Regions from separate parts of the Carnobacterium sp. 17-4 genome, predicted to be linked through region 1. Evidence: a T-box and tRNA genes for the amino acid it is inferred to sense, from the RefSeq annotation. Region 1 holds a T-box; the other holds one or more tRNA genes.
What was found. The T-box of region 1 lies ahead of CAR_RS04210 (valine--tRNA ligase). A T-box ahead of a tRNA ligase gene usually reads a tRNA of that ligase, here a tRNA-Val.
Positions count from the first base shown of each region.

Region 2: it has a tRNA-Val gene. The T-box ahead of CAR_RS04210 (valine--tRNA ligase) is inferred to sense a tRNA for this amino acid. The anticodon was not compared.

Region 1 covers NC_015391.1:862,406-868,955, reverse strand. The annotation lists gene radC (RadC family protein) at 1-33, opposite strand, end outside; gene CAR_RS04220 (HAD family hydrolase) at 98-757, opposite strand; gene CAR_RS04215 (bifunctional folylpolyglutamate synthase/dihydrofolate synthase) at 777-2,084, opposite strand; gene CAR_RS04210 (valine--tRNA ligase) at 2,271-4,916, opposite strand; T-box leader at 4,991-5,226, opposite strand; gene tpx (thiol peroxidase) at 5,281-5,772, opposite strand; gene CAR_RS04200 (redox-sensing transcriptional repressor Rex) at 5,897-6,550, opposite strand, start outside.
Region 2 covers NC_015391.1:2,610,218-2,616,767, forward strand. The annotation lists gene noc (nucleoid occlusion protein) at 63-932, opposite strand; gene rsmG (16S rRNA (guanine(527)-N(7))-methyltransferase RsmG) at 1,043-1,759, opposite strand; gene CAR_RS12435 (PTS transporter subunit IIC) at 2,275-3,291, shown strand; tRNA gene CAR_RS12440 (tRNA-Val) at 3,384-3,456, opposite strand; gene mnmG (tRNA uridine-5-carboxymethylaminomethyl(34) synthesis enzyme MnmG) at 3,677-5,572, opposite strand; gene mnmE (tRNA uridine-5-carboxymethylaminomethyl(34) synthesis GTPase MnmE) at 5,824-6,550, opposite strand, start outside.

The sequences.
Region 1 (6,550 bases):
TTCTTTTATTAAGTTCATACTTTTTATCGTCATAAAAACCCTCCTTTTTCACATTAGTACTATCCGCGAAAAAGAAGGAGTCAATTTTTTTATTTTCCTATTGATTTTGCTGTTCAATAAAAGTTTTCACTTGATTTAAATCATCTAGAATCGTAAGTGTTTTTTCTTTCGCTTCACTCGTTGGCAGTATTAGATCCGGTATCATAATAACTGGAATGTTAGCATCATAACTTGCTCGAATCCCATTAAGCGAATCCTCTAAAACAAGTGTATGTTCTTTTGGAACCTGTGCTTTTAACCATGCTTTTTCATAAATTTCCGGACTTGGTTTTGCTCGTGTTACTTCATCTCCACCAATAATGGCATCAAAATATGGAGTGAGTTGTTCTTTTTCTAAAAATAGTGAAACAAGTGATTTGATACTACTGGAAGCAACTATCTTCTTTATATTTTCACTTTCTAAATAATCCAGTAATTCAATCAACCCTTTTTTCTTACGCAATCCGTTAACTTCTACATGTTCTAGTAAAGCCTGCCCGCCTTCGTTGATAAGCGTCTCAGCCGCTTCTGTTTCAAATGTCAAATAAAGTTCTTTGTGGAATTCTTCATCGGAAATCCCAATGTATTTTTCGTGAAACTCCCACGTATATGCCAAATTGATTTTTTTGGCAATCGTTCGATTCGCTTCATAATAAAGCACTTCTGTATCAAACATCAGGCCATCCATATCAAAAATAACTGCTTCAATTCTAGTCATGATTTTTCCCCCTAAATTTTCATTCCTTATTTGCTGCTTTAACGTATTCTCTCACTTCAGAAATAAAATACAAAGATCCTGTTACAATCACTACTCCATTTTCATCCATTTCATTAAGAGACTCTACCAATGCTTCTTGCCAATGTTCGGCTACTGTCCCGTTTTTTAGCATCAGTTTGTTTAAGTCATCGATTCCAGCAGCTCTAGGATAGTTGAAACTCGTCAGAATCAAACGGCAATTCGGTATAGATTGCACTTGATCTACCATCCCTTGAATGTCTTTATCCCGCATAGCTGCCATAATGATAGAAACTTCTTGTTGAGCAAAGTTTTTTTTAATCGTTTCAACTAATGTCTTTATTGCGTGTTCGTTGTGTGCGCCATCTAAAACAAGCAACGGTTGATCGTTTATTTTTTCCATTCTTCCAGGCCAAAAAGTATTTTTCAGACCACTCCGTATTTTTTCATGATTCACGGCTAAACCTGTTTCATGACTGTAAACTCTTAACGTTTCAATTGCTACTGCTGCATTTTCTACTTGATGCCGTCCCAACATTTCTATTTGGATGGGACTAAGTCGCATAAAATCATCTTCAAATACAAATTGTTCCCCCCAAGTAGGAAGGGTCTGCCATTTTGTAACAAAAAAATCTTTATTATATTTTATTATAAGGCTATCTTGATCAGCGGCTTTTTGTTCGATTACTTCTAAAGCTTCTTTGCCAATTTTTCCGGTTACAACGGGAATAGCTGTCTTAATAATACCTGCCTTATTCAAAGCAATCTCAGACAATGTCTCTCCAAGTAAATTCATGTGATCCATTCCTATTGTCGTAATAACTGAGACTACTGGGTTAATAACATTTGTCGAATCATACAACCCGCCTATCCCCACTTCAATTAGTACTACATCTGCATGTCCTTCACCAAAATAAACCAGCATCATCATTGTAATAATTTCAAATTCACTCGGTCCACCTAGATCCGTCTTCTTTAGTTCTTCTGTAAGAGGATAAACAGTATTTGCTAAACGTAAAATTTCATCGTCTGATAATGGATCTCCATTGACGCTCACACGTTCGTTAAACATTTCGATATATGGTGAGGTAAACGTCCCAACTATTTGTCCATTCGCTTCTAACATGTTCCTTAAGAAAGCCAGCGTGGAGCCTTTGCCATTTGTACCTGCTATATGGATCGATTTAAATTTTCTTTCTGGATGATTTACTTGACTTAACATCCATTCCATTCGTTTTAATCCTGGTTTTTCACCAAAAGTCCTTGTTGCATGAATCCAGTTCAATGCTTCTTCATACGTAGTGAACATGACTTACCTCCACTTATTTATATTCCATACCTAGTTAATTATAAACTACCCTGTTCATTTCAACCATTAAAATATCGCTATTTATTCCATCCCTTACTATAGTTCTTTCTCAATAGAACAATAAAACGAGTAAAAAGCTAAGAGAGATCCTAGTTTTTACTCGTTTTATTTACAATAGGTTACTGATTAAAGCTGATTTTTCAATACTTTTATGCGTTCATTTACTGCAGCATGTTTTTCAAGGTAATCGCCTTGTTTTGCTTTTTCAGCTTCAACTACTGTATCAGGAGCATTTTCTACGAATTTTTTATTCGCTAATTTTCCTTCTACACGTTTCACTTCTTTGCTCCATTTATCTAATTCTTTTTCTAAACGAGCGATTTCTTCTTCTAAATTGATCAATCCAGCTAGTGGCAAGTAAATCTCAGCACCTGTGATTACAGCTGACATAGCTGTTTCAGGAGCTTCTACATCACTTGAGATTGTCAACCTTTCGGGGTTACAGAAGCGTTCAATATAAGAAGTATTATCCTTCAAGAATTGTTCGATTGTTTGATCGTTTGTTTTGATCAATAACTCAATTTTTTTAGATAACGGTGTATTTACCTCAGAACGAATATTACGAACCGAACGAATCAATTCCATCAATACATCCATCCCTTTGGTTGCTGCTTCATCAGAAAGTTCTGGATGAACAACTGGGTATTCTGCTACAACTAACGATTCCCCTTCGTGAGGAATGTTTTCCCATATTTCTTCTGTAACAAAAGGCATGATAGGATGCAATAGACGTAACGTTTGATCCAATACATAAGCTAAAATACTTCTAGTCGTTTGTTTCGCTTTTTCATCTTCTCCAAATAATACTTCCTTACTCATTTCGATGTACCAGTCACAAAAATCATCCCAAATAAAGTGATACAAGTGGCGACCCGCTTCACCAAATTCAAAACGCTCGAATAAGTCGGTTACTTTTTCAACTGTTTCATTTAATTTGGTTAAGATCCAACGGTCAGCAACCGTTTTTTCACCTGTCAAATCAATTTGATCAACAGTAAAGTTTTCCATATTCATCAATGTAAAGCGGCTAGCATTCCATATCTTATTGATAAAGTTCCATGCAGCATCCATTTTGTCATAACTAAAACGAACATCTTGCCCTGGAGCAGAACCGTTAGACAAGAACCAACGTAGTGCATCCGCTCCATACTTTTCAATAACATCCATAGGATCGATTCCATTGCCTAGTGACTTACTCATTTTGCGGCCATCTGTATCACGGATAAGACCATGAATCAAAACGTTATTGAATGGTCGTTTTCCAGTAAATTCTAAACTTTGGAACATCATGCGGCTAACCCAGAAGAAAATAATGTCGTATCCTGTTACCAAAGTATTGGTAGGGAAATAACGTTTAAAATCTTCAGAATCTTCATCAGGCCAGCCCATTGTAGAAAACGGCCATAAAGCTGAACTAAACCACGTATCCAAAACATCTGGATCTTGTACCCAGTTTTCATTATCTTCAGGTGCTTCCATTCCTACATACAACTCACCACTTGTTTTATGGTACCAAGCAGGAATACGGTGACCCCACCACAATTGGCGTGAGATTACCCAATCGTGAACATTTTCCATCCAACGCATATAGGTATTTTCGAAACGCTCTGGCACAAAATTAACTTTCTCTTCTGTTCCTTGGCTTTCGATTGCTTCTTTAGCTAGTGGTGCCATATTTACAAACCATTGCGTAGATAACCTTGGTTCTACTACAACTCCTGTACGTTCTGAGTGACCAACACTGTGAACCACTTTTTCAATTTTAATCATTCGACCTTCAGCTTCTAGATCTTTTACCACGGCTTTACGAGCTTCAAAACGATCCATCGATTCATACTTGCCAGCCAATTCATTCATTGAACCATCATCATTCATTACATTGATTTGTGGCAAATTGTGACGTTTCCCAACTTCAAAGTCATTGGGGTCATGAGCAGGAGTGATTTTCACAACACCTGTCCCAAAATCCATTTCAACATAATCGTCTGCTACAATTGGAATTTCACGATTCATTAACGGCAACAGAACTGTCTTACCAATTAATTGTTGGTAACGTTCATCGTCTGGATGAACCGCAATTGCTGTGTCCCCTAGCATCGTCTCAGGTCGTGTTGTCGCAATTTCAACTACTCCGCTGCCGTCTGTTAACGGATAACTCATATGATAAAAGGCACCTTCAACATCTTGGTGAATAACCTCGATATCTGATAAAGCCGTTTTAGCTTTTGGATCCCAGTTGATGATATACTCTCCGCGGTAAATCAGTTTTTTATTATACATCGTTACAAATACTTTACGAACCGCTTCAGATAATCCATCATCTAATGTAAAACGTTCACGGCTATAGTCAACTGAAATACCCACTTTTGCCCATTGCTCACGAATCACACTGGCATACTCTTCTTTCCAATCCCATACAGTATCAATAAACTTTTCACGTCCTAAATCGTAGCGTGAAATACCATCTTCAGCTAATTTAGCTTCTACTTTTGCTTGGGTTGCAATTCCTGCATGATCCATACCTGGCAACCATAGAGTATCAAAGCCTTGCATTCTTTTTTGTCTAACAATAATATCTTGTAAAGTTGTATCCCAGGCATGACCTAAATGCAATTTCCCTGTTACGTTTGGAGGGGGAATAACGACAGAATAAGCCTCTTTTGTCTTATCTCCACTTGGCTTAAATAGCCCTTTTTCTACCCATTTTTCATAACGACCAGCTTCTACTTCATTTGGTTGGTATTTAGTAGACATTTTCAATTCATCAGTCATTTTATCTCTCCTTTACAATTTTAATTAAAAGATTTATACAAACAAAAAAAGCACCCATCCCAATAATAAATTATTATTAGGACGAATGCTGTTCACTCGCGGTACCACCTATATTGCGTACTTTACTAATTTCAAAAGTACACCTCTTAGTTCCAATTTTAACGGATCGTTACTCCGAACAAAGTTACTGTATGTTCACCTTGTCAGCTCCCAAGCTACCTTCATTTTACCACGACTAAGAACTCCCAGCATTCGTTCTTTTCTCTATCAGTCAGCAAGTAAAATTACTCTTCTTGTTCATTGCCTTTTATTTTTACATAGTAGCATTAAAAAAGTTATTTTTCAATACGCCTTATGGATTTCATCAACGTGCTGCTCTAGCTGCTTTGATTGCTTTATCATAGTCAGGCTCACTAGACATTTCAGGAACGATTTCTTGATACGTGATTTCACCTCTTGGATTAACAACAAATACTGAGCGTGCTAATCGCTCAAGATCTTCCATTACTAAACCATACGCGTTACCAAAATTTAATTCACTATCATGCAACATTTCCATTGAAATGTCTTTTCCAGCACACCATTCAGCTTGTTCTTCTTTGGTGTTATTCGAAATAGTGATCAATTGTACACCCTCTAATTCGCTGGCGATTTTATTGAATCCTTTTGCTTGTAAAGCACATACTCGCGTATCAATATCTGGAATGACACTGATTAAAACAACTTTCCCCGAAAATTCGCTTAATCCAACTGTTTCATCCGCTAAGTTTTTAATATTAAATTCAGGCGCTTTATCTCCAACCTTTGTTTGAATACCTCTTAGTTTATGTGGCGTACCTTTTCTAGTAATTTCCATATTAAACACTCCTATTCTAAGACTTATCTTAGAACAGTATACGAATAATCATTTTTTAAAGCAATATTTCCGTACAAATAATCAGATTCTATCGTCATCCAACTTATCTGACAGCATATTTATCTCAATCATTTTTTCCAGGTGGATTCCCAGGATATAGTGCTTCATTTTGATAGACCATTGTAAAAATTTCACTAGAGAAATCGATATATTTCATTTGAATAGTATCCGGTACTTTTATTCTTCCAGGGGCAAAATTTAAAATAGAAGTGATACCGGCGTCAATTAGATCATCTATTACTTCTTGCGACACTTCACTAGGTACAGCACAAATGGCTGTATGAATTTGTTCTTTTTTAACGAGTTCTTTCATTTGTTCCATAGGAAAAATTGGTACACCTGATATTTCTTTCCCTAAATAAGGCGATTGAATGTCAAAAGCACACTTGATTGTAATATTTTTTTCTTTCTTAAAATTATTAGTTAAAATGGCTGTCCCTAAATTCCCTACTCCAATAAGCACTACGTTAATGATATTATTCACATTTAATAATTCACGAAATACTTCAGTTACATAAACGACCTCATAACCGTATCCGCTTCTTCCTAATTCACCAAAATGAGAAAAGTCTCGACGAATCGTCGCTGAAGGAATTTGTGTCAGTTGACTCAATTCTTTTGATTTTATGCGCTCTACCCCTGTTTCATTCAATTTTTTTAATGAGCGATAATAGATAGGTAGCCTTTGAGCTGTTGCATTTGGAATTTGATGTATTTT
Region 2 (6,550 bases), 890 kb from region 1:
CTCTGCGTATTTTTCTCCTACGCATTTGTTCAAAATGAATTTTTTCATTTATCGCTCTTTATTTACTTATCTTTTTTAATTTCAATTGTAATACGGTAAACATCTTCTAGGTCTTCTTCTATTGCTTCTAAAGGCATCCCTGTTTCTTTTATCAGTTCAACTGATTTATTGATGGTATTTAAAGCCAATCGAAGATCCTTGGAGATTTTTCTGATTCGTTTTTTCGGCTGTTCCTGAGTATTGTTTTTCTCAGCTACTTTTTGCTTTACTAAACGCTCTGTTTCTTTAACGGTTAGTTTTTTTTCAATAATGACATTTAATAATTTACTCTGTTCCTCACATGATAAGGCTAACACGCTACGACCATGTCGTTCTGTAATCGTTCTGTTAAGCAAAGCTTCTTTTAAAGGTTCTGCTAACTTTAGCAACCGCAGTTTATTGGCTATGAAAGATTGACTTTTCCCAATGCGTTGCGCTAACGCTTCTTGTGTCAACTCATTCAATGCCATCAAGCCTTGATAAGCTTCAGCTTCTTCTATAGCTGTCAGCTCTTCTCTTTGCAGATTTTCAATCAAAGCAACCGAAGCTGTTTCGTTATCTGACAACTCTTGAACAATGGCTGGTACTTCTTTCCATTCCAAAAGTTGCATCGCACGAAAGCGGCGTTCCCCTGCAACAATTTCATACTTGTTTTCTTCATATTTTCTAAGAATGATGGGTTGAATTAATCCATGAATATGAATTGTACGAGCTAATTCATCCAACTTTTCTTCATTAAAAACTTTTCTAGGCTGAAAACGATTAGGAACAATCTGTTGTACAGCAATTTCTTGAACATGTTTTTGTTTTTTTAACACTTCTAACAAAACATCTTCTCCGCTTTCAGTTTTCTTTTTGGATTTTCCTGAACCAAATAAATCAGACAACGCCATTCTTTTTCTCTCCCTCAGTCCTATATGTCCTTTGATTCTATTGTATCAAAAAACGTTCTTATTGAGTAGTTGAATCCGAATAGAAACTGTCTGATAAGTAGCGGTTTCTACTACAATGGATTCTTATTTGGTGTTCCCGGTTTTCTTGGGTATTTTTTTGGTGATTCTTTCTTTTTATCGATTAAAACGATGTGTCGTTCCCCAGCTTCACGTGGCAGTTCAAAAACAAACTCTTCACGAAACTTTCCGCCCAATGTAGCAATCGCTTTTTGTCCTTCCGCCATTTCTTCTTTGGTATTGCTGGCTTTTAGAGCAATAAAAAGTCCATCTTTTTTAACTAACGGCAAACATAATTCAGACAAAACACTCATGCGTGCAACGGCTCTAGCAGTTACAAAATCAAATGATTCGCGAAATTGTTTGTTTTGGCCAAACGTTTCAGCACGATCATGATAAAAATGAACGCCATCTAATTCTAGCGTTTGAGCTAATAATGTTAGAAATTGAATTCTTTTATTTAATGAATCAACTATAGTGACTTCTAATTGTGGGAAAATGATTTTTAGGGGGATGCTTGGAAACCCGGCACCTGCACCTACATCACATAGGCTTTGGACCCCTTTAGTAAAATCCACATATAATCCAGCTGTAATCGAATCATAGAAATGTTTTAAATACACTTCTTCTTTTTGGGTAATTGCTGTTAAATTAATTTTTCCGTTCCATTCTTGCAACAGTTTAAGGTATTGATCAAATTGTTCCATTTGCTTCTCAGTAACCACTAATCCCTTGTCTTCAAGGGCTGTTTTAAACTCTTCTGGATTCATTAACTCAACTCCTTTTTACTAACGTGAAACACTATTTGTTTCACAAATCCATCGTTTTAACTGTATAACAAATTGACTAGAAGTGCAATGCTTTAAAGCATTTTTTCCGCTATATAAATGGATTAAATTTTATAACATCCAGCATTAAATGAGAATCAGATAAAATAAATTAAAAATAAATGATAGGATTCGTTGACATTGTCTTGTGAGCTTGTTAGAATATTGGAAATAGTCAGAAAACAATTAATGAAAAGGAGATGTTCAATATGAAAACTACAGTCGAATCGTTTAGCTCGCGTTCTCAATTGAACGTATCTTTAGTCATTATTAACTTATTAATTTAGCCCAGGATTCGAACTATTCATTTAGTTGAGTCCTAGTTTGCGTATCTAGGGCTCAATCATCGAACTGATGAGGCAAGCCTTTATACAAAGGCTTGCCTCTTTTTATCTGGAAAATTCGAAGGAGCATAAGTGTTGGATGTCTGTTAAACAAAAATACGGAGGCGATTGAATATGAAGAACTATCTAACAGAAAGAATGTATAAGGCATCATCGGGGATCGCGAATGCTATTTTTGTAACGATTGGGATTGGCTTGCTATTAGAAACAATTGGAAATATGACTGGCTTAACAATTTTAGTTATTATTGGAACGGCCGTTAAAATGTTGATGGCTCCTGCTATTGGTGCTGGTATCGCCGTGATGTTAGGTGGAAATACACTTACAATTTTTAGTGCTATGGCCGCTGGAGCAATTGGAGCCGGAGCTATTCAAACGACAGCAGATGGAATGATCACTATCGCTACAGGTGAACCAATTGGTTGCCTCATTGCAGCTACCATCGCTACATTTGTTGGTAAACGTATTTCAGGTAAAACACCTTTAGATATGATGGCTATACCGATCACAGCGGTCTTAGCTGGTGGTGTAGCTGGCTATTACTTAAATCTTGTTATTGCTCCATTCTTAAATATGGTTAGTGCTTTTATTTCTGCCTCCGTTGCTGGTTCACCAATTATTGGCGCAGCCGTGATTTCAGTCATTGGTGGGCTCGTATTGATGTCTCCTGCTTCTTCGGCCGCTATTGCAATTGCACTAAACCTTGATCCTGTTTCAAGTGCTGCTATGTTGGTAGGAACGACTAGTATGTATATTGGTTTCTCTTTTGTCTCTATGCGCCAAAATAATCTTGGTGGATTCTTAGCACAATTTGTTTGTACACCAAAAGTACAATTGCCGAATATCGTTAAAAATCCACGGATTTTAATTGGTCCAACTTTGGCTGCAGCAGTGGCCGCTCCCATTTCAACGGTTGCTCTTGGTTTTACAGCACCCAGCGCTTTAGCCGGATTAGGTTTTTGTTCACTGATTGCTCCACTAAATATTTTTGTCTCTCAAGGAAGTGGATCATTTGCTGTTTATATCCTGACTGCTTGTTTGGTTCCCATTGCTATTACGGTAGTAGTAAACAAAGTATTGGAAAAAGCTAGTTGGTTGCGTAAAGGAGATATGGCTTTAGTAGTAGAATAATCTGATGGTTGCTATGCCTTCAACTCATTTGAATCCTTATGCAAACGAAAAAGAGACATAGATCCTTAAAAGGATTTATGTCTCTTTTTTTATGGTCCCTACTGGGCTCGAACCAGCGACCCCTACCTTGTCGAGGTAGTGCTCTCCCAACTGAGCTAAGGAACCTTTTATTGTTCGCGTTTGCAACATCATTAAGTATACCTTAAACAATTGATTCCGTAAATATAGTTTTATACTTATTTTTACAGTCCCTCTATTTCCCAGGAAATAATAGTTAGAAAAGTTGTTGGGTAAGACATTTTTTTAACAACTCTAATTATATAATCGAAGAGAACCTAACAATTAAGCATCTGCTTAATTGTTAGGTTCTCTTCGTAATTACTATCTATACTTGTACTTTTGCAATTTTCCCTTGTTCTACATAAACCATTAAAATCGAAATATCCGCTGGATTTACACCACTAATACGGCTAGCTTGGGCAATTGTTTCAGGCTGAATTTTAATCAACTTTTCCTTTGCCTCTGTAGCGATACCATTGATAGCAGCATAATCAATATTTTCCGGTATACGTTTATTTTCCATACGTTTTAACTTATCCACTTTTTGAGAAGCTTTAGCGATATATCCTTCGTATTTCACTTGAATTTCTACCTGTTCTTCTACGGCTAATGGAAGTTCATAGTCTCGAGGAACGAATGCTAAAAGATCTTGATACGAAACTTCTGGACGACGCAAGAAGTCTTTAGCTAATATGCCATCTTTTAAAGGTGCTTGGTTATTTTCAGTTAAATACGTTTGGATTTCAGCAGTTGGTTTCAAACGAATAGAACCTAGACGATCTATTTCTCCTTCAAATTGAGCTTTTTTCGCTACAAAGGTATCGTAACGTTCTTTTGTTACTAGTCCTATTTGGTGACCGATTTCAGTTAATCTAAAATCTGCATTATCATGACGTAACAATAAACGGTATTCTGCACGAGATGTCAATAAACGATAAGGTTCATTTGTACCCTTTGTCACTAAATCATCAATCATAACTCCGATATATCCTTCACTACGTTTCATTACAAAAGGTTCTTTCCCTTGCACTTTAAGTGCTGCGTTCATACCAGCCATAATTCCTTGACCTGCTGCTTCTTCATAGCCAGAAGTTCCGTTCATTTGACCAGCAGTAAACAAGTTTTCGACTACTTTTGTTTCTAAAGAAGGACGTAATTGATGAGGCGTGACCACATCGTATTCAATTGCATAGCCAGTACGCATCATTTCTGCGTTTTCCAACCCTTCGATTGAATGTATAATATCTTGTTGAACATCTTCCGGAAGAGAAGTTGATAATCCTTGGACATAAACTTCTTCTGTATCGCGTCCTTCAGGTTCTAAAAACAATTGATGTCTTGGTTTGTCACTAAAACGGACAACTTTATCTTCAATTGATGGGCAGTAACGAGCGCCTACTCCTTCAACAATTCCTGTAAACATTGGTGCACGGTGAAGGTTATCTTGAATTTTTTGATGAGTCGATTCATTAGTATACGTTAACCAACACGATAACTGATCTTTTAAATAAGAACTGTTTGGTGTTTCATAGCTAAAGTGATTCGCTTTTTTATCACCTGGTTGTTCTTCCGTCACACTGTAATCAATTGTTGAAGATTTAACTCTAGGAGGTGTTCCGGTTTTAAAACGATTTAATTCAAAACCATTTTCTAGTAAACTTTCAGAAAGTTTAACAGATGGTTGCGAGTTATTTGGACCAGAAGAATATTTCAGTTCGCCAATGATAATTTGACCACGAGAAGACGTACCTGCTGTTAAAATAACTGCTTTAGATCGATAGATTGCACCAGTATTTGTGATGATTCCTTTGCATATACCGTCTTCAATAATTAGTTCATCAGCAATTCCTTGTCTTAAAACAAGATTTTCTGTTTCTTCAATGGTTTTTTTCATTTCATTTGCATACATAAATTTATCTGCTTGGGCGCGTAAAGCTCTAACAGCAGGTCCTTTACCGGTATTCAGCATTCTCATTTGAATATATGTTTTATCAATATTGCGGCCCATTTCACCACCAAGAGCATCAATTTCTCGAACGACGACACCTTTAGCCGGTCCTCCAATTGACGGATTACAAGGCATAAAAGCAACCATATCTAGATTAATGGTAATTAAAAGTGTATGACTTCCCATTCTTGCTGCGGCTAATGCGGCTTCTGATCCAGCATGACCTGCACCAACAACAATTACATCAAAATTTCCAGCTTCATAATGATTCATTTAAACAATCCCTTCTTTCGCGTCTTTCTTTTTTAACTATTTACGTCTAATTTACTTTTTGTTTTATTCATTGATTTGAGTGGCTTTTAGTTGAGTTTCGCTTCCCAGTGTCTAACGGGAAGTTTAGCATTTTTATAGTTGAGCTGCGTGTCTCATCCTCTCGAGAAAAAGATAAAACTTCTTCGGGGTAAAAACCCCCTACGAATTTTTCCTGTTTTCTTGTCGAGGATAAACGAGACACTCCGCATCCTTTATTTTCCTAAACAGAATTGGCTGAATAGTTGGGTCAGCAGTTCGTCTTGAACACTGTCTCCTGTAATTTCGCCTAATAGATCCCAACAACGTGTCATATCTATTTGAATAAGATCAACTGGCATACCAGCTTCTACTCCATTGATGACTTCATCTAACGCCTCTTCTGCATCATTCAATAGTGCAATATGACGTACATTAGATACGTAAGTAGCATCACGTTCACCAGTTTGTCCAGTAAAAAAGAGAGCAGCTATTTTCTTTTCTAAAACATCTACACCTGATTTAGATAAAATAGAGGTCTTCACAATACTCTCTGGATCTACTAGCACTTCTAGTTCCGTTAAATCTAATTTGTTTGGTAAATCCATTTTATTTAAAATAATAATACGGTGGTGTTGGCTTGTTGCTTCAATTAAGGCTTTATCTTCTATTGTTAAAGGTTCACTTTGGTTAAAGACTAACAATACTAAGTCTGCATCGCTCAAGGCTTGACGACTACGTTCTACACCAATGCGTTCAATAATATCTTCTGTTTCACGGATACCTGCTGTGTCTACCAGTTTTAATGGCACACCTTTAACACTGATGTATTCTTCAATAACATCTCGTGTGGTACCAGCGATATCTGTAACAATGGCTTTTTCTTCATCCAACAAGTAATTTAATAAGCTTGATTTCCCAACATTTGGTCGTCCAATAATGGCTGTTGCAAGACCATCTCTT